DNA from 3 places in the Streptomyces sp. NPDC058685 genome. Region 2 is predicted to be linked to each of the others. Evidence: riboswitches for the same ligand, from Rfam matches in the RefSeq annotation. Region 2 holds a riboswitch; each other region holds the start of a gene.
The links. Region 2 has a riboswitch for thiamine pyrophosphate ahead of thiC (phosphomethylpyrimidine synthase ThiC). Riboswitches for the same ligand answer to the same signal wherever they lie in the genome.

Region 1 (9,718 bases), on a different contig from region 2:
GCGGGGACGAGAGCATCGATCTTTGCGTCAATCTCGGTCACAGGACAAGCCTGCCATCTGGGACCGACAGTGGGTAGCGCTGCCCCGCGCACCGACGCCCCGATCAGCCCGGAATCGGGGAGAATATGCAGGTCAGCGGGGAACTGTCGGGAGAGAGCCTGCTCACAGCGAAGCGGCCTTCAGAGGGACCGAGGGGTCCGCGGCCGCCGTCGGATCCAGCCGCGTGCCCGTCGTGGCGAGTTTGCGGCCCTGCGCCAGATCGCGCGGCCTGCCCACCGCGAGCAGCGCGACGAGCGCGCCCTCCCGCAGCCACAGCACCGACCAGGAGGCGCCCGTCGGGTCCCCGCGCCACACCATCGTGTCGGCGACCGCGTGGTGGCCCACGTACTGCACGAACCGGCCGAACTGCTCGGACCAGAAGTACGGGACGGGGTCGTAGATCTGGGCGGGGTCGCCGAGGTCCTCCGCGATGATGTTCGCGGCGACCGTGCGCGGCCCCTGGAGGGCGTTGTCCCAGTGGTGCACGAGCAGCCGCTGCCCGTAGCGGGCGGACGGGAAGGAGGCGCAGTCGCCGACGGCGTACACACCGGGTAGCGAGGTGCGCAGGTACTCGTCGGCGGTGACCGCGCCGTCCGGACCGAGCGCGATGCCGGAGCCGGTGAGCCATCGGGTGGCGGGCCGTGCCCCGATGCCGACGACGACGGCCCCGGCGGCGAGCCGCCTGCCGTCCGAGAGAACCACCGTGCCGGGCTCGATCTCCTCCACCCGGGAGCCCGTGAGCAGTTCGATGCCGTACTCCGCGTACCAGTCCGTCATCGAGGCGGCGACCTCGGCGGGCAGCGCGCCGGCGAGCGGGCGCTCCGCGGCCTCGACGACGGTGACCGTGCAGCCGGCCTCGCGGGCCGCCGTCGCGAACTCCGCACCGATCCAGCCCGCGCCGACGACGACGATGTCGTGCTGCCGGGCGAGCACGGGACGCAGCCGGGCGGCGTCGTCGAGCGTGCGCAGCAGATGGACGCCGGGCACCGACGCGGCCCCGGGCAGATGGACGGGTTCCGCGCCGCTGGCGAGGACCAGGATGTCGTACGGGACGGGTCCGGCCTCGGTGTCCAGTTCGCGCTCCTTGGGCCGGACGCCGGTCACCTCACAGCCGAGCCGCAGCCCGATGCCGAGAGCCTCGAAATCGACGTCGAAGGCCGAGTCCTCGGCCTTGCCGAGGAGGACGGCCTTGGACAGCGGGGGCCGGTCGTAGGGCTGATGGGGTTCGGCGCCGATGAGGGTGACCGGGCCGGTGAAGCCCTGTTCGCGCAGGGCCACGGCGGTCTGCACGCCCGCCATCCCGGCTCCGACGACGACCACGCGCCGCGCCTGCTGTGTCTGCTGCTCGCTCACCCGTCAACCTTACGCATCCGGAGACCTCGACTGACAGTCCGTCAGGACAGTGGCTGCTCCACGACGCTCGTCCCGCTGCCCTCCTGCGACTCCCACTCCCAGCTCTCCTCCAGGCGCAGTCTGCCGTCCGGCAGCTCGGCGACCGTCGAGACACAGTGCCCGGAGGCGGTACGGCCGTCGGTCCTCAACTGCACGTAGCGGAAGTCGATCCGGTCCCCCTGACGGGTGCCCACCAGATGACCGCGGACCACGTCGCCGCCCGCGTACTCGGCCCAGATGTGCCCGTCCCGCTCGTGGTACGTGACGCGGGTACGGGTGCCGACCTGGCCGGGAGCCTGGTCCGCGACCGGCACCAGGACGACTCCGTCGAGAGACCCCGCCATCAAAACACCTCCTGTACCGCAGGCCTTGGGAAGCCGTCGCTCCCTTAACCCGACACCGGGCCCGGGGTTAGGGTGGCCACCGTAAGACACTCGCGGGAGTCCGGACGCACCGGGCTGAGAGGGAGGCTGGACGGCCTCCGACCGTACGAACCTGATCCGGGTCATGCCGGCGAAGGGAGGGGCTGGACGCCCATGTCGCGTATCCCAGAAACGCGCGCCTCAGACGTTCTCGTCGTCGGGGGCGGAATCATCGGACTGGTCACGGCCTGGCGTGCGGCCCAGCGCGGACTGGCCGTCACCATCGCCGATCCGGAGCCGGGCGGCGGTGCGGCGCAGGTCGCCGCGGGCATGCTCGCCGCCGTCACCGAACTGCACTACGGCGAGCAGACGCTGCTCGCGCTCAACGTCGCGTCGGCACAGCGCTATCCGGCGTTCGTCGCCGAGCTGGAGGAGACGAGCGGACAGCGCGTCGGCTACCGCGCCTGCGGGACGCTCGCCGTCGCGCTCGACGCCGACGACCGCGCCCATCTGCGGGAACTGCACGCCCTGCAACGGCGTTCCGGACTCGCCTCGGAGTGGCTGACCGGCCGTGAGTGCCGGCGCCTGGAGCCGATGCTCGCGCCCGGTGTCCGCGGCGGTCTGCGGGTGGACGGCGACCACCAGGTCGACCCGCGCCGCCTCGCGTCCGCGCTGGTCACGGCGTGCGAGAGGGCGGGAGTGGTCTTCCGTCACGGCTGGGCGGAACGGCTGTCGGTCACGGGCGACCGGGCGACCGGTGTCGTCCTCGCCGACGGCGAGGAGCTCACCGCCGACCAGGTGGTGCTCGCCGGCGGCAGCCTGAGCGGCAGGCTGAACGGGGTCCCGGCGGATGTGCTGCCTCCGGTCCGTCCGGTGAAGGGCCAGGTGCTGCGGCTGACCGTGCCGCCCGCGTACGCGCCCTTCCTGTCCAGGACGGTCCGCGCGGTGGTCCGCGGCAGCGATGTCTATCTGGTGCCGCGCGAGAACGGCGAGCTGGTCGTCGGCGCGACCAGCGAGGAACTGGGCTGGGACACCACGGTCACCGCGGGCGGTGTGTACGAGCTGCTCCGCGACGCCCATGAGCTGGTGCCCGGCATCACGGAGCTGCCGCTCACCGAGACCCGTGCCGGGCTGCGCCCCGCCTCCCCCGACAACGCGCCGCTGCTCGGCCCGACCGCGCTGCCCGGTCTGCACCTGGCCACCGGTCACCACCGCAACGGGGTCCTCCTGACGCCCGTCACCGGCGATGTGATGGCCGTGGTCCTGGTCTCCGGCTCACTCCCCGACGAGGCCCGCGCCTTCACACCTCGCCGCTTCTCCGCCGTCTCCCAGGAGCAGCCCGCATGAACGTCTCCGTCAACGGCGAGACCAGGATGCTCGCCACCGGAACCACACTCGACACGCTGGTCACGGAGCTGACCGCCGCCCGGTCCGGCGTCGCCGCCGCCGTCAACGAGGCGGTGGTCCCGCGCAGCGCATGGGCGGGCACCCTGCTCGACGACGGCGACCGGGTCGAGGTCCTCACCGCAGTCCAGGGAGGCTGATCAGCCATGGCCGACGACCGTCTCACCATCGGTGACACCACCTTCAACTCCCGGCTGATCATGGGCACCGGCGGTGCGCCCAGCCTCGACGTCCTGGAACGCTCCCTGATCGCGAGCGGAACCGAACTCACCACCGTCGCGATGCGCCGCCTGGACCCGACGGTCCAGGGCTCCGTGCTCTCCGTCCTGGACCGGCTCGGCATCCGCGTCCTGCCCAACACGGCCGGCTGCTTCACCGCGGGCGAGGCCGTCCTGACCGCCCGGCTCGCGCGCGAGGCACTCGGGACGGACTGGGTGAAGCTCGAGGTCGTCGCGGACGAGCGCACGCTGCTGCCCGATCCCATCGAGCTGCTCGACGCGGCGGAAACCCTGGTCGACGACGGGTTCACGGTCCTGCCGTACACGAATGACGACCCGGTGCTCGCGCGGAGGCTGGAGGACGTGGGCTGCGCGGCGATCATGCCATTGGGCTCGCCCATCGGCTCCGGCCTCGGCATCCGCAACCCGCACAACTTCCAGCTGATCGTCGAGCACGCGCGCGTACCGGTGATCCTGGACGCGGGCGCGGGCACGGCGTCCGACGCGGCGCTGGCGATGGAGCTGGGCTGCACGGCGGTGATGCTGGCGTCGGCGGTCACCCGCGCGCAGGAGCCGGTCCTGATGGCGGAGGCGATGCGGCACGCGGTGGAGGCGGGCCGCCTGGCACACCGGGCGGGCCGCATCCCCCGCCGCCACTTCGCCGAGGCATCGTCACCCCAGGACGGCCGCGCCCACCTGGACCCGGAACGCCCGGCGTTCTGACGGGACGGAAAGTCTGCCGGCGGGACCGCATCCGGCCCCGCCGGGAGCGAGGCGGGCGGGGACCGCATCCGAGGCACGGGGACGACATCCAGCCCCGCCGGCGATTGAGGCGCGCGGGGCCGCACCAGACCCCGCCGGCGATCGAGGCAGGGGGACACCATCAAGCCCGGCCGGCGATTGAGGCACGGGGACGACATCAGGCCCGGCCGACGGTCGAGGCACGGGGACGACATCCAGCCCCGCCGGCGGTTGAGGCGCGCGGGGCCGCACCAGGCCCCGCCGGCGATCGAGGCACGGGGACACCATCAAGCCCCGCCGGCGATTGAGGCGCGGGGGTCCGGGGGCAGCGCCCCCGCAAGGTGCCGCACCCGCCCAGCCTGGCCCCATGCCGCACAGGCTTCGTCCTCGAACGCCGGGCGGTCTGATATCGCCCTCCCCACGCAGGGGCCGAGCTCATGCCCGGCCCGACGATCGAGGCCCAGGGACGATTTCCGGCCGCGCCCGTGATTGAGGCGCGACCCCCCGAACGCCACCGCCCCACAACGCCCCGCACCCGTCCCCCTCCGCCCGTCCCGACGCCCGTCCCCCGTCGAAAGCCGGTCGCGGCGGACCGGCCCCGCACAAGCGCGTCTGCTGTCACAGCTCGGCTGCAGTACGGCTCCGGTCCCGCCCCGGGACGTCAGGGGTGTCCGGGGTGACTCGTAGAATCTCCGCGTGGACACGACCCTCAAGGACCCCCTCGTCGGGCAGCTGCTCGACGGCCGCTACCGCGTCGACGCGCGTATCGCCGTCGGCGGTATGGCCACGGTCTACCGGGCGGTCGACACCAGACTCGACCGGGAGCTCGCCCTCAAGGTGATGCACCCGGCCCTCGCCACGGACGCCTCCTTCGTGGAGCGCTTCATCCGCGAGGCCAAGTCCGTCGCCCGGCTCTCCCACCCCAATGTGGTGGGGGTCTTCGACCAGGGCGCCGAAGGTGCGTACGTCTATCTGGCCATGGAGTACGTGGCGGGCTGCACCCTGCGCGACGTCCTGCGCGAGCGCGGCGCGCTCCAGCCGCGGGCCGCGCTGGACATCCTGGAGCCCGTGCTCGCCGCGCTCGGCGCGGCCCACCGGGCCGGGTTCGTCCACCGGGACATGAAGCCGGAGAACGTGCTGATAGGGGACGACGGCCGGGTCAAGGTCGCCGACTTCGGCCTGGTGCGCGCGGTCGGCTCCGTCACCAGCACCACCGGCACCGTCCTCGGCACCGTCTCCTACCTCGCCCCGGAGCAGATCGAGTACGGCACGGCCGACACCCGCGCCGATGTGTACGCATGCGGTGTCGTCCTGTACGAGATGCTGACCGGCGGCAAGCCGCACTCCGGCGACACCCCGGCCCAGGTGCTCTTCCAGCATCTGAACGAGGACATTCCGGCGCCCTCCGCACTCGTCCCGGGCCTCGCCGTCGAGCTCGACGAGCTGGTCGCGAGCGCCACCGCCCGCAATCCCGAGATCCGCCCGTACGACGCGGTGGCCCTGCTCGCCCTGGTCCGTGAGGCCCGTGCCGCGCTCGGCGACGATCAGCTGGACCTGGTGCCGCCGCAGGCCCTCCAGCAGGAGCCGCCGACGTACGCGACCGGCGCGGACGCCGGCCCCGATGAGCGTACGGACGTCATCCCCCGTGTGCCGCCCGGCGACGAGCCGCAGGTCAACCACACGACGCGGATGGCCATGCCGCCCGCTCCTCCGCAGCACCGCCCGGACCGCACCGGCCGCTCCCGTGTGCCACGGCGCGGTGTCGTCGCGATCCTTGTCGCCGTCTTCCTGGTGCTCGGCGCCGGCGCCGGCGTCTGGTACATCAATTCCGGACAGTTCACCCGCGTCCCGGCCCTGATCGGCAAGTCCGAGAAGGAGGCCCGGCAGGAGCTCAAGGACGCCGGCCTCGATGTGAAGACCGTCAAACGCGACTTCAGCGAGACGGTCGACCGCGGCTCGGTCATCAACAGCGACCCCGGCACCAACGAACGCATCCGCGGCAACGGCTCGGTGACGCTCGTCGTCTCGCGCGGGCCGAAGATCGTCCGGGTCCCCGACGTCGGCGGCGACCCGCTCGCCACGGCCGAGAGCAAGCTCAAGAAGGCCGGGCTCGCGCCCGGGGTGGTCACCAAGGAGTTCAGCGAGGACGTGCCCCAGGGCCGTGTCGTCAGCACCGAGCCGGCGGCCGGTGCCCGGCGCAGCCCGGACTCCGCGGTCGCGATCGTCGTCAGCAAGGGCTCCCCCGTCGAGGTCCCGGGCGTGATCGGCGACTCCGTCGAGGACGCGACCGGCGCGCTGGAGGACGCCGGCTTCACGGTCAAGGTCGCCCCCGCGCAGGTCAACTCCCCGGAGGAGGCGGGCACCGTCGCCCGCCAGTCGGCGGCCGAGGGGGCCGAGCTGGCCTCCGGCGACACGATCACGCTGACCGTCTCCAAGGGACCGCGCTCGATCGACGTCCCCGATGTCGTCGGGATGAGCGTCGACGAAGCCACCGCCGAGCTGGAGGACGCGGGCTTCGAGGTGGACGTCGAGAAGGCCTTCCCCTTCCTGGGCGACACCGTCGAGAGCCAGTCCCCGGCCGCGGACGGCAAGGCGCCCGAGGGCAGCACGATCACCATCAAGACCAAGGGAATCTAGCCACAGATGCGCAACCCCGTCGGCGGCCACGTCCCCGTGGCCGGCGGACTCGCCAAGGTCGGTCTCGGATACGCGACGGAGCTGCGGGCGGAGACCGTCCAGGTCTTCGTCGCCAATCCGCGGGGCTGGGCGACGCCGCCGGGCAATCCCGCGCAGGACGAGCTGTTCCGCTCGGAGTGCGCCGCCGCGGACATGCCGGCGTACGTCCATGCTCCGTATCTGATCAACTTCGGTTCCCACACCGAGGCGACCGTCGAGCGGTCCGTGGACTCGTTGCGCCACTCGCTGCGCCGCGCCCGTGAGATAGGCGCCCTGGGCGTCGTGGTGCACACCGGGTCGGCGACGGGCGGGCGGCCGCGGGAGGTGGCGCTTGCGCAGGTGCGCGAACGGATGCTGCCGCTGCTGGACGAGCTGACGCACGACGACGATCCGTTCCTGCTGCTGGAGTCGACGGCCGGGCAGGGGTTCTCACTCTGCTCGCGGACCTGGGACTTCGGGCCGTACTTCGCCGCTCTGGACGCCCATCCCCGACTGGGGGTCTGTCTGGACACCTGCCATCTGTTCGCGGCAGGACACGACCTGGCGGCACCGGGCGGCATGGTGCAGGCGCTGGACCTGCTCGTGGAGACGGTCGGCGAGGGGCGCCTCAAGCTGATCCACGCCAACGACTCGAAGGATGTGGCGGGCGCCCACAAGGACCGTCACGAGAACATCGGCGCGGGTCACATCGGCGAGGAGCCGTTCCGGGAGCTCATGCGCCACCCGGCGACCGAGGGCGTACCGCTGATCATCGAGACCCCGGGCGGCAAGGAGGGCCACGCCGCGGACGTGGCCCGGCTGAAGGCACTCCGCGACTGACCGTCTCGGGCGCCCTGCGCCCTGAACGACGACAGACCTCAAGGGCTGTCGTCGTGCGCCCTCCGGGGATGACGGGACGGCCCTCAGAGTTCGGGGCCGTCCCCCGGCTCCTCCTGGTAGGAGTAGCGCTGCTCCCGCCAGGGATCGCCGAGGTTGTGATAGCCCCGTTCCTCCCAGAAGCCACGCCGGTCGTCGGTCATGTACTCGACGCCGCGGACCCACTTGGGCCCTTTCCAGGCGTAGAGATGCGGCACGACAAGACGCAGGGGGAAGCCGTGCTCGGCGGTGAGCAGTTCACCGTCCTTGTGGGTGGCGAAGATCGTGCGCTCCGAGGTGAAGTCGGCCAGCCGCACATTGGCGCTGTAGCCGTACTCGGCCCAGACCATGACGTGAGTGACGTTCGCGGCCGGCGGCGCGAGGGCGACCAGTTCGCGGGCGGGAACACCACCCCATTCGGCCCCCAGCATGCTGAACTTCGTCACGCAGTGCAGATCGGCGACGACCGACGAGAAGGGCAGTGCCGAGAACTCCTCGTGGTTCCAGCAGTGTTTGTCGCCGTCGGCCGTGGCGCCGAAAACCCTGAACTCCCAGCGGTCCGGCTTGAACTTGGGTACGGGCCCGTAGTGGGTGACCGGCCAGCCTCGCTGCAGTCGCTGACCCGGCGGAAGCTCGGACTCCTCTGATGCGCGGTATTCCCGGCTTTCCGGCTGACCCATGTCTTCAATGGTGACAGACCGCATGGGGTGGTCATGACCAGGTCTGGCCCGATTCGGGCAACTCCTACTAAGGAGGCACTTACTGGACGGGCTGACGGACGCGATGGAAGGATGCGCCCACTTGCCCCGGTACCAAGCGCGGAAGGAGCCTCTGCGATGCAGGGCGACCCCGAGGTCATCGAGTTCCTCAACGAGCAGCTGACCGCCGAATTGACCGCGATCAACCAGTACTTCCTGCACGCGAAGATGCAGGAGAACTTCGGCTGGACGAAGCTTGCCAAGTACACCCGGTCGGAGTCGTTCGACGAGATGAAGCACGCGGAAGTGCTCACCGACCGGATTCTCTTCCTCGACGGACTTCCGAACTACCAACGCCTGTTCCACGTACGCATCGGCCAGACCGTCACCGAGATGTTCCAGGCGGACCGGCAGGTCGAGGTGGAGGCGATCGACCGTCTCCGGCGCGGTATCGACATCATGCGCGCCAAGGGTGATGTCACGTCCGCGAACATCTTCGAGTCGATCCTCGAGGACGAGGAGCACCACATCGACTATCTCGACACCCAGCTGGACCTGATCGAGAAGCTCGGTGAGCCCCTCTACATCGCGCAGCTGATCGAGCAGCCCGACAGCTGACGTACGCCGGGGGCGGCGGTCGCGCGCCGGGTGCGGCGGTCCAGGACCCTGTCGGGTCTCCGCGCCCCAGGTGAGCGTGAAGGGCGGAAGGGCTAGGCGGCTTCGTCCAGCTCCGCGAGGCCGGCCGTGAGAGCGGGCTTGCCCTGCTCCAGCAGCTCACGCCGCGGGCACGTGCCCCTGCCGAGGATCGACTGGATCGTCCGCACGCACGAGCCGCAGTCGGTGCCCGCCTTGGAGGCGGAGGCGATCTGACGGGGGGTGCAGGCACCCGCGTCCGCGTGCTCCTTGACCTGCTTCTCGGTGACGCCGAAGCATGAGCATACGTACACGCGGTTCACCTCCAGGCCGGTCGGTCGTCTGCCTCCGATTGCTCGGTGAGGCTAACCTAACCTTACCCGTCGTGGCCAGCCTGGAAAAGCGGTGTGGGGCGCGGATCACATCGATCCGCGCCCCACAGCCGTACTCACAAGATCACTGGTCGCGGTACATCTCCGCCACCAGGAACGCCAGGTCCAGGGACTGGCTGCGGTTCAGTCGCGGGTCGCAGGCCGTCTCGTAGCGCTGGTGCAGATCGTCGACGAAGATCTCGTCGCCGCCGCCCACGCACTCGGTGACGTCGTCACCGGTGAGCTCGACGTGGATACCGCCCGGGTGCGTGCCCAGGGCCTTGTGGACCTCGAAGAAGCCCTTGACCTCGTCGAGCACGTCATCGAAA
Region 2 (9,718 bases):
CGGCGCAGATCAGGGGCGCTCAGGCGCTACATCTGGGCGCGGAACGCCTCTGCGGTGTGCAGGAAGATGTCGTTGGCCTCGGACTCCCCGATCGTGACCCGCACACCCTCGCCCGGGAACGGCCGCACCACGACACCGGCCTGCTCGCACGCCGCCGCGAAGTCGACCGTCCGCTCGCCGAGCCTCAGCCAGACGAAGTTCGCCTGGGTCTCGGGGACGGTCCAGCCCTGCTTGACCAGGCCCTCGTAGACCCGCAGCCGCTCGCTCACGAGGGAGCCGACCCGGCCGAGCAGCTCGTCCTCGGCCTGCAGCGAGGCGACGGCCGCGTCCTGCGCCAGCTGCGTCACACCGAAGGGCACCGCCGTCTTGCGCAGTGCCGCGGCCACCGGCTCATGGGCGACCGCGAAGCCGACCCGCAGCCCCGCCAGCCCGTAAGCCTTGGAGAAGGTCCGCAGCACCGCCACGTTGGGGCGCTCGCGGTAGATGTCGATGCCGTCGTGCACCTCGGGGTCGCGGATGAACTCGCGATACGCCTCGTCCAGCACCACCAGGACGTCCGACGGCACCCGGTCGAGGAACCGCTCCAGCTCGGCCCGGCGGACCACCGTGCCGGTCGGGTTGTTGGGGTTGCAGACGAAGATCAGCCGGGTCCGGTCGGTGACCGCGCCCGCCATCGCGTCCAGGTCGTGAACCTCACCGCTGGTCAGCGGCACCTCCACCGGCGTCGCCCCGCTGATCCGGGTGATGATCGGGTACGCCTCGAAGGACCGCCAGGCATAGATGACCTCGTCGCCGGGGCCCGAGGTGGACTGCAACAGGGACTGGGCGACACCCACCGAGCCGGTGCCGGTCGCCAGATGCGACAGGGGCACCCCGAAACGGTCCGAGAGCTCGTTCATCAGGCCGGTGCAGGCCATGTCCGGGTATCGGTTGAAGCTGTGGGCCGCGCCCGTCACGCGCTCCATCACCCCCGGGAGGGGCGGATACGGGTTCTCGTTGGACGACAGCTTGTACGCGACAGGGCCGCCGGCCGCCGCGGGCCTGCCCGGCTTGTACGTGGGGATGCCGTCCAGCTCGGCGCGCAGCTTGGGGCTCGTCTCGCTCACCGCAGGTCCTCCTCGAGGAGTCCGTTCACATCGGAACCAATACTCCTCACCTTATGAGGATTCCCCGCCGGTGCGAATGGCCGCCGGGAAAAGGGGGGAGCGCGCACTTTCCTGGCGTGCGCCTGTGGCTCACTCCGTAGCGCGCATCACCCGTAGTGGTGAGTTGAGACCTCTTCGAAACATGAGCCATTCGGCAGGCCGATGCCGCCGGACGCCCGAGACGCTGTCGCCGAACCTGTCAACTGCCTTGGTTTCCAAGGGAGTTGGTGGTTTATGATCTTGCAGAAACGTGCCTGTCAACGCAGGCATATGCGACCGGCTCAACCGCCCGCCCGAGCCCTACTATCGGCTCGCCATGACAGCAGCAGGGAAGCACCAGGTGAGCCGGACGGACACATCCCGCCGGGGCAGCCGGCAAGGCCGAGCGGGCATTCGAGACGTTGCCGCCGCAGCCGGTGTCTCCATCACGACTGTCTCCGACGCGCTCAACGGCAAGGGCCGGCTCCCGGACGCCACCCGCCGGCACGTCCGGGAGGTCGCAGACCGGCTGGGATACCGCCCCTCCGCGGCGGCACGCACGCTCCGCACCGGGAAATCGGGCCTCATCGGCCTGACCGTCACGACGTACGGGGATGAACCTTTCACCTTCACCGAGTTCGCGTACTTCGCCGAGATGGCCAGAGCCGCGACCTCCGCGGCACTCGCCCGGGGCTATGCCCTCGTGATCCTTCCGGCGACATCCCGCCACGACGTGTGGTCGAACGTCGCCCTGGACGGCACGGTGGTCATCGACCCCTCCGACCACGACCCGGTGGTCACCGAGCTCGTCCGCCAGGGCCTGCCCGTGGTCTCCGACGGCCGCCCGGCGGGCACCCTGCCGGTCACCGCCTGGGTCGACAACGACCACGAAGCCGCCGTACTCGATCTGCTCGACCACCTCGCCGACGCCGGCGCCCGCCGTATCGGGCTTCTCACCGGCACCACCACGGACACCTACACGCGCCTGTCCACGACCGCGTATCTCAACTGGTGCGAGCGGGTCGGCCAAGACCCGGTCTACGAGTCCTACCCCGCGCACGACCCGTGTGCCGGCGCGGTCGCCGCCGACCGCCTGCTCGCGCGGCCGGACCGGCCCGACGCCGTCTACGGGCTCTTCGACCCCAACGGCACCGATCTGCTCGCCGCCGCCCGGCGGTACGGACTGCGGGTCCCGGAGGATCTCCTGCTCGTCTGCTGCAGCGAGTCGACGGTGTACGCCACGACCGAGCCTCCCATCACCACTCTCTCGCTGAAGCCGCGCAGGATCGGCACGGCGGTCGTCCAGCTCCTCATCGACGCCATCGAGGGAATCGACGAGGACCGGCCGATCGAGCAGGTGATACCGACGGAACTGATCGTCCGGACGTCCTCCCAGCGACGTAATCCGCGGACGACGGTGAGCGCACCGCGTTCCCCCTCACCGGACTAGACCTTCCGAATGGGGACGAAACGACCGGCGTGCCAGGGGTGCGGACGGATTCACCACCCCTGGTGCGTCACAGAGCGCGGACCTCATTCCTATGATGGGCGCACGACACCGCGGACCACCCCGACCAGGCTGGGCCGAGAGGTGAACGGCGGCGCGACGGTGGTGGAGGGGTCGATGACTCAGGGGGCCGGTCAGGGACCCGTGGTGCGTACGGAGACATTGCGTGATTTCCGTGTCCCGCCCTATGCGCAGGTGCCCGTGCAGTCACAGTCGCCCCATGGGCAGGGGCAGCCTCCGGAGATGCCCGAGGAGGTATCTCCGGGCACACACGCGCAGCAGCCCTACGTGCCGGCCCAGGGGCAGGCGCCCATGAGCCGCGCGCACGAGGAACAGCGGCCGCCGCAGTCCGCCGCACCGTCCTCGCACCCCGGCAACGCGGTGCCCGAGGACGAGATGCCGGACGGGTACACCCCCACCGCGCGCGATCTCCCGGTGATCAGGGCAGGCGGCCCGGGCGACACCGTGCAGGTCCACGTCGATCCGGACGAAGCCAACGCGTCCGAGGACGGCCTCGGTCCGCTCTACGTCGTCGGCGACGTCCACGGCTATCTCGACGAACTCGTCGCCGCGCTCACCGCGCAGGGCCTCATCGACACCGAGGGCAACTGGTCCGCGGGCAACGCCCGTCTGTGGTTCCTCGGCGACTTCACCGACCGCGGCCCCGACGGCATCGGCGTCATCGACCTCGTCATGCGGCTGTCCGCCGAGGCCGCGGCCGCCGGCGGCTACTGCAAGGCCCTGATGGGCAACCACGAACTGCTGCTCCTCGGCGCCAAGCGGTTCGGCGACACCCCCGTCAACTCCGGTGCGGGCACCGCCACCTTCCAGGCGGCCTGGCTGCTCAACGGCGGCCAGAAGTCCGACATGGACCGGCTCCAGGACGTCCATCTCCAGTGGATGGCCCGCCTCGACGCGGTCGTGGAGGAGGACGGGCACCTTCTCCTGCACTCCGACACGACGGCGTACCTCGACTACGGCTCCACGATCGAGGACGTCAACGACACCGTCCACGCGATCATCACCCGTAATGACGCCGACGAGTGCTGGGACGTGTTCCGCAAGTTCACCAAGCGCTTCGCCTTCCGCGACGACGGCGGCCCCGAGGCCGTGCGCGAACTGCTGGGCACGTACGGGGGCACGCGCGTCGTGCACGGCCACAGCCCCATTCCGTATCTGCTCGGCGAAGTGGGCACCGAGGACGGCGAGGACGGCGCCCGTCCGGTCGTCGAAGGGCCGCATGTGTACGCCGACGGGCTCGCCATCGCCATGGACGGCGGCGTGACCATGGCCGGAAAGCTGCTTGTCGTGCAACTTCCGCTGCCCAACTGAGCAGAGCACGACAGGCGATTTACTGAAACCCCCTGTCACCCCGTGCCGTAACCGCTCTACCATCGGCTTATCCGTAGCAGGCTCTCCTCCGTTTCCGCCCAACTGCCCGGTTCGCCCGGTCAATCCGGCCCTACGGAGCATCGGGGGATGCACATGAACAGCGCTCCGCACCTGCTGACCGAGGACCGCGCCGAGTACGAGCGCATCCTCGACGACGCGCTGCGCAACGCCCATGACCGTCCGGACCTCGCTGCCGTGGGGCAGCGACTGAACACCGAACAGCTGCGCACGATGGCACTGAACGCGACGGCGCTGATCACCACCGCCGCCGCGGCCGAGTACGAGCACTACACCAAGATCCGCGAGGAGATGCGCGCCCCCAAGGCCGCCGCGTCCGTGCGCAATTCCGTGCTGGCGCCGGTCACCGGCGAGGTCGCCGCCGAGAGCGGTGCGGGTTTCGCGGCCGTCATCGCCGTGCTCGCTCCGGTGCTCGCCGGTACGGCCGCGCTGATATTCCTGCTCGTCGGCTACATCCTCAAAGCGCTCAGCCCGTCGGCCGCGTTCGCGCAGACCCTGGTCTCGGCGGGCTGGTTCTTCGGGGCTCTCACGGCGGCCGCGATCCTGGTGGCCGCCGTGGCCCTGCTGCTCACCGCACTGCGCAACGGCGCGACGCAGGTGCCCGCCGAAGAGGTGACGGGTGAACTGCCCGACGAGGTGGCACGTGCCAAGGACGCCTGGCGGCACGCCCTGCTCGAACGGGGCCTGCTGCCCTTTCTGCGGGCGGCGCTGGCGGACCCCAGCGTCGACCCGACGTCGAGCAAGCCACCGCGACCGGTGAGCCGTATCCCCAAGATCGGCTACAGCGGTCCGGACTACTCCAGCCCGAGCGAGGGCTCCACGGCGGGCCAGCGCCCGACGTTCACCAGCCCGGACTTCACCAGCCCGGACTTCGGTGGCCCCGAGCACCAGCCGGAGTGATGCCGGAGGCGCGCCCCCACGACCACGGGAGCGCGCCTCGTGCACTGTGGATGTACGACCTCGTGGATTCGAGAGGACCGCGGGTCACAGAGCCGCGGGGCTCACTCGGCGATCGGCAGATACACCCGGTTGCCGGCGGCGGCGAACTCCTTGGACTTCTCCGCCATTCCGTCCTCGATCTCCTGCTGCGAGTCGCCGTGCCGGCGCCTGATGTCCTGCGAGATCTTCATGCTGCAGAACTTCGGCCCGCACATGGAGCAGAAGTGCGCGGTCTTGGCCGGCTCGGCGGGGAGCGTCTCGTCGTGGAACTCCCGTGCCGTGTCCGGGTCGAGAGCCAGATTGAACTGGTCCTCCCACCGGAACTCGAAGCGGGCGTCCGACAGAGCGTCGTCCCACTCCTGCGCGCCCGGGTGGCCCTTGGCCAGGTCCGCGGCGTGAGCGGCGATCTTGTAGGTGATGACGCCGGTCTTCACATCGTCGCGGTTCGGCAGGCCCAGGTGTTCCTTGGGCGTGACGTAGCAGAGCATCGCCGTGCCCCACCAGGCGATCATCGCCGCTCCGATCCCGGAGGTGATGTGGTCGTACGCGGGAGCGACGTCCGTCGTGAGCGGGCCGAGCGTGTAGAACGGCGCCTCCTCGCAGATCTCCTGCTGGAGTTCGATGTTCTCCTTGATCTTGTGCATCGGCACATGACCGGGTCCTTCGATCATCGTCTGCACGTTGAAGCGCTTGGCGATGGTGTTGAGCTCTCCGAGGGTGCGCAGCTCGGCGAACTGCGCCTCGTCGTTGGCGTCCGCGATCGAGCCGGGCCGCAGCCCGTCACCGAGGGAGTACGTCACGTCGTACGCGGCGAGGATCTCGCACAGTTCCTCGAAGTTCTCGTAGAGGAACGACTCCTTGTGGTGCGCCAGGCACCAGGCGGCCATGATCGAGCCGCCGCGCGAAACGATGCCCGTCTTGCGGCGGGCGGTGAGCGGGACGTACCGCAGCAATACGCCCGCGTGGACCGTCATGTAGTCGACGCCCTGCTCGGCCTGCTCGATGACCGTGTCCTTGTAGATCTCCCAGCTCAGCTCCTCGGCCCTGCCGTCGACCTTCTCGAGCGCCTGGTAGAGCGGTACGGTGCCGATCGGCACGGGGGAATTGCGCAGCACCCATTCGCGGGTGGTGTGGATGTTGCGGCCGGTCGAGAGGTCCATGACCGTGTCCGCGCCCCACTTGGTGGCCCAGGTCATCTTCTCGACCTCTTCCTCGATGGAGGAAGTGACCGCGGAGTTGCCGATGTTGGCGTTGACCTTCACCAGGAACCGCTTGCCGATGATCATCGGCTCGATCTCCGGGTGGTTGACGTTGGCCGGCAGAACCGCGCGGCCGGCCGCGATCTCCTCGCGCACGACCTCGGCGGGCACGTTCTCGCGGATCGCGACGTACTCCATCTCCGGGGTGATCTCGCCCCGGCGCGCGTACGCGAGTTGCGTCACCGCCTGCCCGTCCCGGCCCCGGCGGGGCTGACGCGGGCGGCCGGGGAAGACCGCGTCGAGATTCCGCAGCCCGCCGCGCGGCGAGGTGTGCTTGATCCCGTCGTCCTCGGGGCGGACGGGACGGCCCGCGTACTCCTCGGTGTCGCCGCGGCCGATGATCCAGTTCTCCCGCAGTGGCGCGAGACCGCGGCGGACATCGGTCTCGACGGTGGGGTCGGTGTACGGCCCGGACGTGTCGTACAGCGTGACGTCCGCGCCATTGGTGAGGTGCACCTGGCGGACGGGCACACGGAGGTCGGGGCGCGATCCCTCGACGTATCCCTTGTGCCAGCCCGGCGTGCGCTCCGCCTGGTCGGCGGCAGGCGTGCGTGCATCCTGAACGGTCATGAGACCTACTCCCTACGCCGGCATTACCCGGTAACAGGTTCGGCGGTCGACGCAGCGGCTTCCGTCCGACGGTGTTTCACGTGAAACACCACTGGGACGAAGGTCAGCGCCCTCTCAGCCCGGTGCTCCGAGCTCCCGCGTGTGCAAAGGTGCCTCCACGCTAGCGTCATGTCTGGCGCGCTGAACAGAGGCCCCCATTCGTTCTTGCGATGATCTGTCGGTGACCTCATCGCCGCCCGACCCGCATCAGACGCCCGAGCCGCACGGCCACTCGCACTCCCATGGCCCCGCCGCACCCGTCTCCCGGCACCTCCGCAAGGTCATCGCGGCCGTGCTGATCCCCTTCGCCACCGCGGTGGTGGTCGGGCTTCTGGTGCTCTGGCCGGGTGGCACGCCCGGCCACGAGCGCACCGGAGTGGGCTTCGACCGTCAGACCGAGTCGGGCAGGGTGGTGTCGGTCCAGAAGGTCGACTGCAAGGACGTGAACGCCGGACAGGTCCCGCCGACCGCGGACCCCACCACACCCGAGGGGCGTGAGGCGGCCAACTCCCAGCAGGGCGACTGCGGGAAAGCGACGGTCGAGGTCACCTCCGGCAAGAACAAGGGCCGCACCTTCGTCGAGATCGTCCAGCCGGACGCTCCTCGGCAGTTGAAGAAGGGCCAGGGCGTGGTGGTCGCGTACGCCCCCGACGCCCCGCGCGATCTCCAGTACTCGGTGACCGACGTGGACCGGGGATTCCCGATGGCGGTACTGGCCGGGATCTTCGCCCTGGTGGTGGTACTGGTCGGCCGCATGCGCGGGGTGATGGCGCTGCTGGCGCTCGTCGTCTCGTTCGCGGTCCTGACGGTGTTCATCCTTCCCGCGATCCTCCAGGGCTCCAATCCACTGATCGTCGCCGTGGTCGGCGCGAGCGCCATCATGCTGATCGCGCTCTACATGTGCCACGGACTGACAGCACGCACCTCGGTCGCGGTCCTGGGCACGCTGATCTCTCTGCTGCTCATCGGGCTGCTCGGTTCGCTGTTCATCGGCTGGGCGAGCCTGAGCGGCAACACGGACGACAACACCGGTCTGATCCACGGCCTGTACCCGAACATCGATATGAGCGGACTCCTGCTGGCCGGTGTCATCATCGGCTCGCTCGGCGTCCTCGACGATGTGACGGTGACCCAGACGTCCGCCGTGTGGGAACTGCACCAGGCCGACCCGGACATGGGCGCGAAGGGTTTGTACCGGGCGGGTATCCGCATCGGACGGGATCACATCGCATCCGTCGTCAACACCCTCGTCCTGGCCTACGCGGGTGCGGCGCTGCCGCTGCTCCTGCTCTTCTCGATCGCGCAGAGCAGCGTCGGAACCGTCGCCAACAGCGAGCTGGTGGCGGAGGAGATCGTACGGACCCTCATCGGATCGATCGGTCTGGTCGCGTCGGTACCGGTGACGACGATTCTTGCGGCGCTGGTGGTCTCGGCAGACCGGTCGGGTCTGCCCGCAGGGCAGAGCGAAGCCCCCGCCCGCAGCGCGGCGCCGGGGCGGGGCGGCAAGGGACGCCGTCGCAAGAAGTGAGGCGGCCGGGGCTGCTCAGCCGGCGTTCTCCTCGGCGAGGATGCCGTCGAGCGCCTTCTCCAGGCATTCCCTGAAGTCGCCGTACTGGTGCTCCTGCCCCAGCGGTACGAGCTTGTCGGTGCGGTCCAGGAAGGCGACGACAGGCGCCGCCCCGACCTGGAACTGTGCACGGTCGCTGCCCACTTGGAGCCGGATGGCGAGGTCGCAGAGTCCCGCCGCGCCGGTGGGCGCGATGTGCACATCGCCGTCCCCGCTCGGCCCGCTGATCCCGTCGAGCAGCAGCTCGCGTCCGAAGGCCCAGGTCACAGGTGCGTCGCCCGGCAGATGGAAGGTCATCCGCACGGCATACGGATCGTCTGTCTCGTAGCGGAGCCCCACCGGGATCCGGAACGAGAGCTCCTCCGAGACGAGAAAGATCATCAGGACCTCGGCCTGGACCGACTCGCGCATCATGTACTCCGCAGTGAATGAGGCCTGCTGAAAACGGCCGGAACGATCCCCTTGGCCTTCTTGCCACAATCGTGGTGTAAGCGCCAGAGGTCCACAAGGAGTGATTTTTCAGATACTGATAGAGAACGCGAGCGCGCCGAGCAGACCGCCAATTCCCTTGCGCAGTTGCTCAATAGCCGGAAGCAGTCGCTCTTCCTGGTGCAGGGGAAGAGAAATGGCCATCGTGGCCGCGCCGGAACCGGCCGTGACCGGGATGGCGGCGCAGACCGTCCCGAGCGCGTACTCCTGCCGTTCCACGACCGGTTGCATCCGGCCCGTGGTGGCGAGCCGGTCCAGCAGCGTGCGACGGTCGGACACGGAGTAGGGAGTCACCGGCTGGACCGGATGCCGGTCCAGATGGTCGCGTCGGGCGTTCTCGTCCAGCTGGCTGAGCAGACACTGCCCGATCGCGTGCGCATGGCCGGTCTCACGGAAGTCCGCCCACTCCGCGACGGCGGGTGCGTAGGGAGTGTCGGAGACCGCGACGAGCTCGATCTCGCCCTCGCGGTAGAGCGCGAAGTAGACCGGGACGCCGATCGCGTCCCGCCAGTGCTGGAGTGCGTCCTCGAGCCTGCTGCGACGATTCTGCACTGACTCACCGAGGGCGAGCCGGCCGACGGCGCCGCCGAGGACGAACACCCCTTTCTCGCGCCGGAGATAGTCCTCGTGCGTCAGCGTCCGCAGCAGGTGGTACGCAGTCGGCAGGGGAATGGCGGCCTCTCGCGCGAGGACCTTGGCGGGCGCGCCCTCATGATGGGACGCGGCGGCTTCCAGCAGCCTCAACGCCCGCTGCACCGAACCGATGAGCGTAGGGGTCGTGGCGTTCGTCGCCGTGGCCAAAGGTCACCCCCGG
Region 3 (9,718 bases), on a different contig from region 2:
CGCCCCGAAGACCACGCGCGCCGAGCAGCTCGCCCCCGAACTCCTCGCGGGCGCCGAACGGATGACCGCCGCCGAGTTCGACGAGGCCTTCACGGCAGTCATGCCGAAGCTGCGCCGCCGCCTGCTGGCCCTGACCGGCAACCCGCACGACGCCGACGACCTGCTCCAGGAGACGTATCTGCGGCTGTCCCGCCGCGCCCGCGCCCAGACCCTGGCCCGTCAGCGGCACCCGTACGCCTACACCTGCGCCGCCGCGCTGAACCTGCTGCGCGACGCGTGGCTGCACCCCTCCCGGCGCGAGCGGTGCACCGACCGGCTGCCCGAGCAGAGCTGGGACGGCGGGCTCGCCTCACGCGAGGCGGAGGCGGTGACGGTCGCCCTGCTGCGGCATCTGTCACCCAAGGAGGCGGCCGCCGTCATCCTCATCGATCTCGAAGGCCTGAGCCATGACGTCGCAGGTCAGCGACTCGGCGCGCATCGCGGAACCGTGCAGCGCAACCGGATGCGGGGGCTCGCGAAAATTCGTGCCGCTCTCGACGCATACACAACGGTCCCCGATCCCGTCCCCTCACTGAAGGCCGGCGCCACGAACCGCGCACCGGCACCGGCTACGACGAACGAGGGCAGCGGGACCGCATGCTGCCTCCAGTTCAGCCGCAAGCAGTGGAACCGAGACGAGGGGGAACACACGTGCGCCGCATGAATCGGACGCTGGTGACGGTGGCGGGCGGAGTTCTGCTCGCCGCCGTCGGTACCACCGGCGTGGCCGTCGCCGACTCACCGCAGCAGGCCCGGACCGTGACCGCCGCCGCGGACTGCCGTCCTCTGACCGGGGCGTCCGCCCAGGCCACGGCCATCGTGAACGCCGCCTGCTCGCAGCTGGGGATGCCGTACTCCTGGGGCGGAGGCTCGATCCACGGCCCGACGTTCGGCCAGGACTATCCCGGCGGCGGTCCCGGTGCGCACGACAGCAAGGTGAAGGGCTTCGACTGCTCGCACCTGGTGCAGTACGCGGCCTGGCAGGGAGCGGGGATCGCACTGCCCGAGGGCTCGTGGAACCAGGCCAAGTGGAGCGGTGCCAGTGCCCGCTTCACCCGCGAGCAGGGCCTCGCCCCGCTGGAACCGGGCGACCTGCTCCTGTGGGCGTCGAGCCCCGGCAATCACGACACCGTGCACCACATCGCCATCTACCTCGGCAACGGCAAGATGGTCGAGGCCCGGGAGTCCGGGACCGTGGTGATGGTCAGTGACGTACGGCTGAACGCCCAGTACGCGGGCGCCCTGCGCATCACCAACAACGAGCAGCCCCCGGCGAACACCAAGCGCTTCATGACCTGGGGCACGGGCGTGGGCCTGCGCCCGGAGGCCGGCACGGGCAAGCCGCCGGTGACCCGTCTGCCCGGTCCCACGGCCGTCGACGTCCTGTGCCAGGCCTACGGGGAGACCGTCACCGCCGAGGGCTACACCAACAACGTCTGGTCGTACCTGCCCAAGTACAAGGCGTGGATCTCGAACATCTACATCGACGACCCGGCCGCCTGGCTTCCCGGCGTCCCGACGTGCTGAGCGGCGCCCGCCGGCGTCACTGAACCTCGACCCACCCTTTTCCCATCCCTGTTCGGAGGAAGATTCGTCATGCCCGTGATCAACCGCACCAAGTCCCTCGGTCTGCTCGCCGCCGCGGCCGTCGCGTCCGCGCTGGTCCCGCTCTCCGCCGCCACGGCCGAGGCCGCGCCGGCCCAGCCCGCCGGTTACGCCGGTTCCTGCCCGACCGCCGGCACCGTCACGCAGGGCTGGCACTCCGGCCACGACGGCGTCGACATCGCCAACACCCGGGGCACGCCCATCTACTCCACCGGCGCGGGCACCGTCATCGTCTCCGGCACCGCCAGCGGTTACGGCCAGTGGATCCGGATCAGGCACGACGACGGCACGGTCACCGAGTACGGCCACATGTACGAGCGGCTCGTGTCCGTCAACCAGCGGGTGAGCGGCGGCCAGCTGATCGCGCGGATGGGCTCGGAGGGCCAGTCCACCGGCCCGCACCTCCACTTCGAGGCGCACAGCTCCACGTCCAGCACGCGCGGCATGAACCCCGGCCCGTATCTCGCGGAGCGCGGCGTGAGCCTGCCGTGCACCCCGGGCGGAGGCAACCCCGGCACCAACTTCACCACCTGGGGCACGTCCGTACGTGTACGGACCGACGCCAAGCTGAACGCGGCAGTCGTGCGCACCCTGACCGGGCCGACCCCCGTCAACGTCACCTGCCAGAAGCGCGGAGACATGGTCACCGCCGAGGGCTACAGCAACGACGCGTGGGCCTACATCCCGGCGCTCGGCGGCTTCATCACCAACATCTACATCGACCACAAGGACGCCTGGCTGCCGGGAGTCCCCACGTGCTGACCGGCACCAGCGCCGGTTCGAGGGGCATCGCGGCGGCAGCTCTCGCCGCCGTGATGCTCCTCGCTCCCGGTTTCACCGCACCCGCGCAGGCCGCCGACTCCGCGCCCTGCACCCCCTACCCCGGCTACCCGGGCACCTACAAGTGCCCGATGTGGGGGACCGACATCAATCTGCGATCGGCCCCCGACCCCAACGCCCCGGTGAGCGCGAAGTCCCCCGATGACGGGTTCATCCGCGCCGTCTGCCAGGTCAAGGGCGGACGTGCCACCTACGGCGGCTACTGGCACACCTGGTGGATCAAGACGCCGGCCATGGGCATGGCGCCGTCGTCGTACATGAGCGAGATCTTCCTCGTCGGCGGTGGCGACGACGAGCGTGACTCAGGTCTGCCGATCTGCTGAACACCCTCTGCGTGTAACGCACTTCGCCCCCGGAACCGTTGGACACGGTGCCGGGGGCGACGTGCGTGGCGGGGTGAGGTCAGGAGGGGCAGACCTCGAGGCCGGGGGCGGGATCCGCGCCGACGTTGACGTTGCCGCCCCAGGCCCACACGAAGTAGTAGGTATGCCCGGGGAAGTGGACAGTGACCTGGTACCAGACGTCCGTGGTGTATCCGCCGGCCGTGACGCGCTCACCGCGGGCGTAGCACTTCGCCTGTCCCGGGGCCCCCTCCGGCCCGCTGGTGTTGAGGATTCTGTACGACGTACCGGGCCCGGTCCTGATGTTGCTGTTCGGCTGCAGGATCGGGGACGCCTGGACCGTGGCGGGAGCCGCCTGGGAGACGCCGGGGGCCGCCTGGGAGGTACCGGCCCCGCCGAACAGGGTGAGGGCGGTACCCACCGCGAGACCGGCGGCGGTGAGACGGGCGCTGCGCAGGAACATGGTGGACTCCTTGATATGCGTGTGGGGCTCTGCCTGTGAGACCGGAAGCGGCGCTACGCCATATGACGGACCCGGGCAAGAAGTTGCCCCCGGTACCGCCGTGAACGGCGGTACCGGGGGCACGTGTTGCTCACCGCACGGAGGCGGGCGCAGATCAGATGTACTCGCAGTCGATGGTCGGGTCGCTCGGCGAGTCCACCGGAGCACCGGGCACCGGGCCGTTGTTGCTGCCTCCGCTGACGTACACGGCGGAGATCCAGCCAAGGGTCCTGCCGGGAGTGATGACCTGCACCCAGTAGGTGTTGGTGTAGGGCCCGTCGGTCACCCGGCCCTTCTCGCCGTTGTCGACCTGGCAGTACGCCTTGACCCGCACATTGGTGAGCCGTTCCGTCGTGGCGAGGTCGCACGACGTGCTCTGGCAGCTGCGCACCCGCACGTCGCTGCCCCACACGTGGACCGACCCCGACGGCGGGTGGGCCGCGGCGGGCTGAGCCCCCAGCAGAAACGCCGTCGGGATGACCGCGGCCACTCCCGCCGCGCGCAGCCCACGGCGGGCGATGGTGCTGCCGCGCCGGTCCGAGCTCTTGCGTGACCACATCATGGTGAACCCCTCGTCAGGTCAGAACCGGGCTCGTCGCTCGCGGCCCGGTGGCATCCGCTTCCGCCTCACAGACGGGACCCGGTGCCTCGGCGTATGACCGTCCCGGGAGCAAATGTTTCTTCGCCCCGTCCTCATACGGCGCGGCGCGCGCACCCGTCCCCCCGGTGGTGCGGGCAACGCACCTGAGCGACCACGAGCCCGGGACGGGCACGCGTCCGAACGGTCCGAAGGGGACGACATGTTGAACAAGTCAGCGAGGCGCGGCGCCCGACTGGGCGGCGCGGCGGCACTGTTGTGCGCGCTCGCCGTGACCGTGGGCGCCGCGCCCGCCCAGGCGACTGCCGAACAGCGGGCCGCGGGCCCGGTCTTCACCACCTGGGCGACGGATGTGAACGTCCGCAAGGACTCAGCCCCGGGCTTCCGCTGCCCCGAGTTCCCCTCGCCCGGCAACTGCCCGCGGGTGATCGGCCAGGCGCAGCCGGGCGATCAGCTCGAAGTGACGTGCCAGACGCGGGGCGAGACGGTCGGCACCAACCCGAACTGGGTGTTCGTGGAGAACCGGACCCGGGGCTTCGACGGGTGGATGGCGAGCTACTGGATCTCGCACCCGGACAACTGGCTGCCCGGCGTCCCGCAGTGCTACGGGCCGTGACGCGTCGGTACGACGCGGGCCGGCCCCGCCGCTCGGCCGGCGCTGCCCGTGATCTCACGCGGGGCCCCGCCCACGACCCTCCGAGCGACCCCGCCCGCGGACCCGCTCCCGACCTCGCCCACACCCCTCTCCCCGATCCCGCACTCATGCCGGCATCGGCTTCACCTCTCGGAGGTACCACCACCATGGCCCGTCATCCCGGATCCGGACTCGTCCGCGCTCTGCCACGCCGCTCACGCCGTACCGGGGACACGAGAGCCCCGGGATCCCGGACGGCCCGCCGCGCCACCTGGGCCGGGCTGCTGTCGGTGGGCCTGGCGGCGCTGATGTCCACCACCTCGGCGGCGTCCGCCGCGCCGCCCGAGAAGCCGGCGCCCCGCGCGGCCCAGGTCGACGTGCCCGCGGGGGTCACGGCCGGCGTCGCGGTCTTCGACCGGCAGACGGGCACCTTCACCGAGCAGGTGAACAGCGCCGCCCAGTTCCGGTCGGCGTCCGTGGTGAAGCTGCTCATCGCGCTCGACCTGCTGTGGAACCGCCAGCCCGGTGATCTCTCGGCGACCGACCGGGCCCGTGTGGACGCGATGCTGCGGAGCAGCGACGACAACGCGGCCAGCACGTTCTGGGCGAACAACGGCGGCGGCGCGATCATCGACCGCATGGTGCCGCGCCTCGGCCTCACCGACACCGCCCGGCCCCCGGCGAGCCACCCCGGCTTCTGGGGCTACACGGCCCTGTCCGCCCGCGACACCGTGAAGATCTACCGCTATCTGCTGGACTCCGCCCCGGCGTCCGTACGCGACTACATGATGGGCAACCTGCGCCAGTCGACGCGCTGCGCCACCGACGGCTACGACCAGCACTTCGGCATCGCCGGAGCGTTCAACCGGCCCTGGGCCGTGAAGCAGGGCTGGTCGGGCTTCAGCTCGGGCGGCTGCACGGCTCCCGCGGGGGCGGCCGCGAAGGCACCGGCCGGCTCCGGCAAGCAGACGGCCGCGGCCGCGACCGCCGTCCGGTCGGCCGCGGGGATCAACGCCGTGGACCTGTCCCGCCCGGCGCTGCACACGACGGGCGTCGTCGGCTCCGGTGACCGTTCCATCGTGGCCGCGTACACCCTGCACCCGAGCGGCACCGCGTACGGCAAGGCCTACACGGACCTGGGCCGGCTGACCCGGTCACTGAACGTGCCCGGCGCCTCCCGCCCGGCGGGCACCTGGATCGGCACCTGGGGCAGCGGAGTCCGCCTCCGTACCCAGGCGACCACCACGGCGTCGCCGCTCACCACGCTCCCGGCCGGGGTGGAAGTCCTTGTCGGCTGCCAGAAGCGCGGCCAGCAGGTCAGCGTGCCGCCCTACCTGAACGACTGGTGGGCGTACCTGCCGCAGTACGGCGGCTACATGACCAACATCTACCTGAGCTCACCGGACAACCAGGTCCCGGGAGTGCCTGTCTGCTGAGCGGACGGTCGGCTCACCGGAGAGAAGGCCAGGTCGTACGGGGGTGCGATCTGGCCTTCTCGCCTGTCCGCGGGGCTCGCGTGCCTGCCGGGCCCGGGCACCACCCCCGGCGCCCCGCCCGCCCGCTTCGGCACAGGCGAGCGGTGACGTACGCCGTAGCGGTGCCGTTCGTCCCGATCCACGCGGGAGCAGCAGCCCGACCTCGTCGTCGTGCCGAAGGGTCGTGCCGTGACGCCCGACATCCGGGCGACCTCCGCGATCGGCCAGGCCATCGCCCGCCTCCCTCGCCGGACTCATCGGGCCGGTCCTTCCGGCCCTGCTCAGGACGGTAGAGGCTGCCGCTGCGGCAGCTTCAAGCCCGGCATCCGGGCTTCCCTCCCGGGCGGTCGCGACTGCTCGATCGCCACCCTGCACGGGGGCACGCCCGGCCGTGTCGGCGCCTGTGGACCGGGAGCCGGGCCGTCCGTGGGCCGTCTGGGCACCGACAACACCGGCCTGGAGGGGCCCGTCCTCCTCCGCGGGCGACCGGACCGGGCCACTGCAACCCGTCTGCGACACTGGTACCACCATGCCCAAGCCCGGAGAACTCACTTTCGTCGCGCCCCGCGGAGCCAAGAAGCCCCCGCGGCACCTTGCCGACCTCACGCCCGCCGAGCGCAAGGACGCCGTCGCCGCGATCGGCGAGAAGCCCTTCCGCGCCAAGCAGCTCTCGCAGCACTACTTCGCGCGGTTCGCCCATGAACCCGCCCAGTGGACCGACATCCCGGCCGCCTCGCGCGAGAAGCTCGCCTCCGAGCTGCTGCCCGATCTGATGTCCGTCGTGCGGCACATTTCCTGTGACGACGACACCACGCGCAAGACGCTGTGGCGCCTGCACGACGGGACGCTCGTCGAGTCCGTGCTGATGCGCTACCCGGACCGCGTCACCATGTGCATCTCGTCGCAGGCCGGCTGCGGTATGAACTGTCCCTTCTGTGCCACCGGGCAGGCCGGGCTCGACCGCAATCTGTCGACCGCCGAGATCGTCCACCAGATCGTCGACGGCATGCGTGCCCTGCGCGACGGCGAGGTGCCGGGGGGTCCCGCGCGGCTGTCGAACATCGTCTTCATGGGGATGGGCGAGCCCCTCGCGAACTACAAGCGTGTCGTCGGCGCCGTACGGCGGCTCACCGACCCCGAGCCGGACGGGCTCGGGCTGTCGCAGCGCGGGATCACCGTGTCGACCGTCGGTCTGGTGCCCGCGATGCTGCGCTTCGCCGACGAGGGCTTCAAGTGCCGTCTCGCCGTCTCGCTGCACGCCCCGGACGACGAGCTGCGTGACACCCTCGTCCCGGTCAACACGCGCTGGAAGGTGCGTGAGGTGCTGGACGCCGCCTGGGAGTACGCCGAGAAGTCGGGCCGTCGCATCTCCATCGAGTACGCACTGATCCGCGACATCAACGACCAGGCGTGGCGCGGTGATCTGCTCGGCCGGCTGCTCAAGGGCAAGCGGGTCCATGTGAACCTGATCCCGCTCAACCCGACGCCCGGGTCCAAGTGGACGGCCTCCCGTCCCGAGGACGAGAAGGCGTTCGTCGACGCGATCGCCGCCCATGGTGTTCCGGTGACCGTCCGTGACACCCGTGGTCAGGAGATCGACGGAGCCTGTGGACAGCTCGCGGCCTCCGAGCGGTGACCTTGTAGGCTGGGCTCGGACATTTTCATATTCCGACAGGGGAGCGCCACAGCGCTGAGAGTGCGGCACCGTCAGGCCGCAGACCCTCTGAACCTTGCCCAGGTCATTCTGGGTAGGAAGTTCGGTCGCTACTCAAGCTGTTGCGCCCTGCCCGGATCTCCTCGGAGACCGGGCAGGGCCGCGTCTCTTCCTGGTCACCCCCAGGAGGAATTCAGTGAGCACCACCAGGAAGATCACGGTCACCGCGCTGGCCGCGGCGATAGGCGTGAGCACCCTCGCGGCCTGCGGCGGAGAGTCCGACGACTCCTCGACCGGCGCCACGAAGTCCAAGACCGTGACCCTCGTCAGCCACGACTCCTTCGCCGCGTCCGACGCCGTGCTGAAGGAGTTCACCCGGCAGACCGGCTACACGGTCAAGGTGCTCAAGAGCGGTGACGCCGGCGCCGCGCTCAACAAGGAGATCCTGACCAAGGGCTCCCCGCAGGGCGACGTCTTCTTCGGCGTCGACAACACCCTGCTCTCCCGTGCGCTCGACAACGGTCTCTTCACGCCGTACGAGGCCAAGGGCCTCGGCCAGGTGCGGGACGAGATGCAGCTCGACAAGGACAAGCACCGGGTCACGCCGGTCGACACCGGCGACATCTGCGTCAACTACGACAAGAAGTACTTCGCGGACAAGAAGCTGGCGCCGCCGCAGTCGTTCGACGACCTGATCAAGCCCGCGTACAGGAACCTGCTCGTGACCGAGAACGCGGCGACGTCCTCGCCCGGCCTGGGCTTCCTGCTCGGCAGCGTCGGGAAGTACGGGGACGCCGGCTGGCAGGACTACTGGAAGAAGCTCAAGGCCAACGGCGTGAAGGTTGTCGACGGCTGGGAGCAGGCGTACAACGAGGAGTTCTCCGGCTCGGCCGGCGGCAAGAAGGCCAAGGCGGACCGGCCCCTCGTCGTCTCGTACGCCTCCAGCCCGCCGGTCGAGGTGCTGTTCGCGAAGCCGCAGCCGAAGGAGGCGCCCACGGGTGTCGCCACGGGTACCTGCTTCCGTCAGATCGAGTTCGCCGGACTGCTCGACGGCGCGAAGAACGAGGAGGGCGGCAAGGCGCTGCTGGACTTCCTGGTCTCCCGGCAGTTCCAGGAGGACATGCCGCTGAACATGTTCGTCAACCCGGTGGTCGAGGGGGCGAAGCTGCCCGAGCTGTTCACCACGTTCGGCGCGGTCGTCGACAAGCCGGAGACCGTCGCCCCCGACAAGATCGCCGAGAACCGTGAGCAGTGGGTTCAGTCGTGGTCCTCGCTCGTAGTGAAGTAACGAAGCCCGACCGCGGGACAGGCGACCGCGGCGCAGGCGACCGCGGGCCGCGGGCCCGCGGGACGGTGCTGCGCGGGAGCGCGACGCGGCTCGGCCTGATGGCCGTGCCCGTCGCGTTCTTCGCGCTCTTCTTCGCCTACCCCGTCGTCGCCATCGTCGGACGCGGCCTGGAGATCGACGGCGTCTGGCAGTTCGGACGGATCGGTGAGGTGCTCGGCCGCGCCGACATGCAGCGCGTGCTCTGGTTCACCACCTGGCAGGCGCTGGCGTCGACCGCGCTCACGCTGCTGATCGCGCTGCCCGGCGCGTATGTCTTCGCGCGGTTCGACTTCCCCGGCAAGGGGGCGCTGCGAGCGGCGGTCACGGTGCCGTTCGTGCTGCCGACCGTCGTCGTCGGCACCGCGTTCCTGGCGCTGCTCGGCCGTGGCGGGCTGCTGGACGAAATGTGGGGCATCCGGCTGGACACCACCGTGTGGGCCATCCTCCTCGCGCACGTCTTCTTCAACTACGCCGTCGTCGTGCGCACGGTGGGCGGACTGTGGGCGCAGCTCGACCCGCGGCAGGAGGAGGCCGCGCGGGTGCTCGGCGCGGGGCGCTTCGCCGCCTGGCGGCGCGTCACGCTGCCCGCGCTCGGACCCGCCCTGGCGGCAGCGGCCCTGATGGTCTTCCTCTTCACCTTCACCTCCTTCGGCGTCGTCCAGATCCTCGGCGGACCGTCGTACTCCACCCTGGAGGTGGAGAT

Region 1: it holds a riboswitch for thiamine pyrophosphate, as region 2 does, so the genes downstream of both, thiO (glycine oxidase ThiO) here and thiC (phosphomethylpyrimidine synthase ThiC) in region 2, are expected to answer to the same signal.
Region 3: it holds a riboswitch for thiamine pyrophosphate, as region 2 does, so the genes downstream of both, ACFWU3_RS12325 (thiamine ABC transporter substrate binding subunit) here and thiC (phosphomethylpyrimidine synthase ThiC) in region 2, are expected to answer to the same signal.

What each region holds. Positions count from the first base shown of each region.
Region 1 covers NZ_JBHXSL010000025.1:55,355-65,072, reverse strand. The annotation lists gene ACFWU3_RS20930 (Rv2175c family DNA-binding protein) at 1-41, opposite strand, end outside; gene ACFWU3_RS20925 (NAD(P)/FAD-dependent oxidoreductase) at 163-1,392, opposite strand; gene ACFWU3_RS20920 (hypothetical protein) at 1,434-1,775, opposite strand; TPP riboswitch at 1,858-1,970, shown strand; gene thiO (glycine oxidase ThiO) at 1,968-3,140, shown strand; gene thiS (sulfur carrier protein ThiS) at 3,137-3,337, shown strand; gene ACFWU3_RS20905 (thiazole synthase) at 3,344-4,138, shown strand; gene pknB (Stk1 family PASTA domain-containing Ser/Thr kinase) at 4,853-6,793, shown strand; gene ACFWU3_RS20895 (deoxyribonuclease IV) at 6,800-7,651, shown strand; gene ACFWU3_RS20890 (sulfite oxidase-like oxidoreductase) at 7,735-8,367, opposite strand; gene bfr (bacterioferritin) at 8,524-9,003, shown strand; gene ACFWU3_RS20880 ((2Fe-2S)-binding protein) at 9,096-9,341, opposite strand; gene ACFWU3_RS20875 (class II 3-deoxy-7-phosphoheptulonate synthase) at 9,475-9,718, opposite strand, start outside.
Region 2 covers NZ_JBHXSL010000011.1:91,818-101,535, forward strand. The annotation lists gene hisC (histidinol-phosphate transaminase) at 27-1,106, opposite strand; gene ACFWU3_RS13170 (LacI family DNA-binding transcriptional regulator) at 1,462-2,574, shown strand; gene ACFWU3_RS13175 (metallophosphoesterase) at 2,749-3,963, shown strand; gene ACFWU3_RS13180 (hypothetical protein) at 4,111-4,941, shown strand; gene thiC (phosphomethylpyrimidine synthase ThiC) at 5,043-6,809, opposite strand; TPP riboswitch at 6,802-6,958, opposite strand; gene ACFWU3_RS13190 (YibE/F family protein) at 7,030-8,376, shown strand; gene ACFWU3_RS13195 (SsgA family sporulation/cell division regulator) at 8,392-8,826, opposite strand; gene ACFWU3_RS13200 (IclR family transcriptional regulator) at 8,935-9,705, opposite strand.
Region 3 covers NZ_JBHXSL010000010.1:104,086-113,803, forward strand. The annotation lists gene ACFWU3_RS12280 (RNA polymerase sigma factor) at 1-703, shown strand, start outside; gene ACFWU3_RS12285 (C40 family peptidase) at 700-1,566, shown strand; gene ACFWU3_RS12290 (M23 family metallopeptidase) at 1,636-2,406, shown strand; gene ACFWU3_RS12295 (hypothetical protein) at 2,400-2,807, shown strand; gene ACFWU3_RS12300 (SH3 domain-containing protein) at 2,887-3,288, opposite strand; gene ACFWU3_RS12305 (hypothetical protein) at 3,443-3,889, opposite strand; gene ACFWU3_RS12310 (SH3 domain-containing protein) at 4,128-4,541, shown strand; gene ACFWU3_RS12315 (hypothetical protein) at 4,868-5,995, shown strand; gene rlmN (23S rRNA (adenine(2503)-C(2))-methyltransferase RlmN) at 6,564-7,670, shown strand; TPP riboswitch at 7,698-7,807, shown strand; gene ACFWU3_RS12325 (thiamine ABC transporter substrate binding subunit) at 7,885-8,976, shown strand; gene ACFWU3_RS12330 (ABC transporter permease) at 9,075-9,718, shown strand, end outside.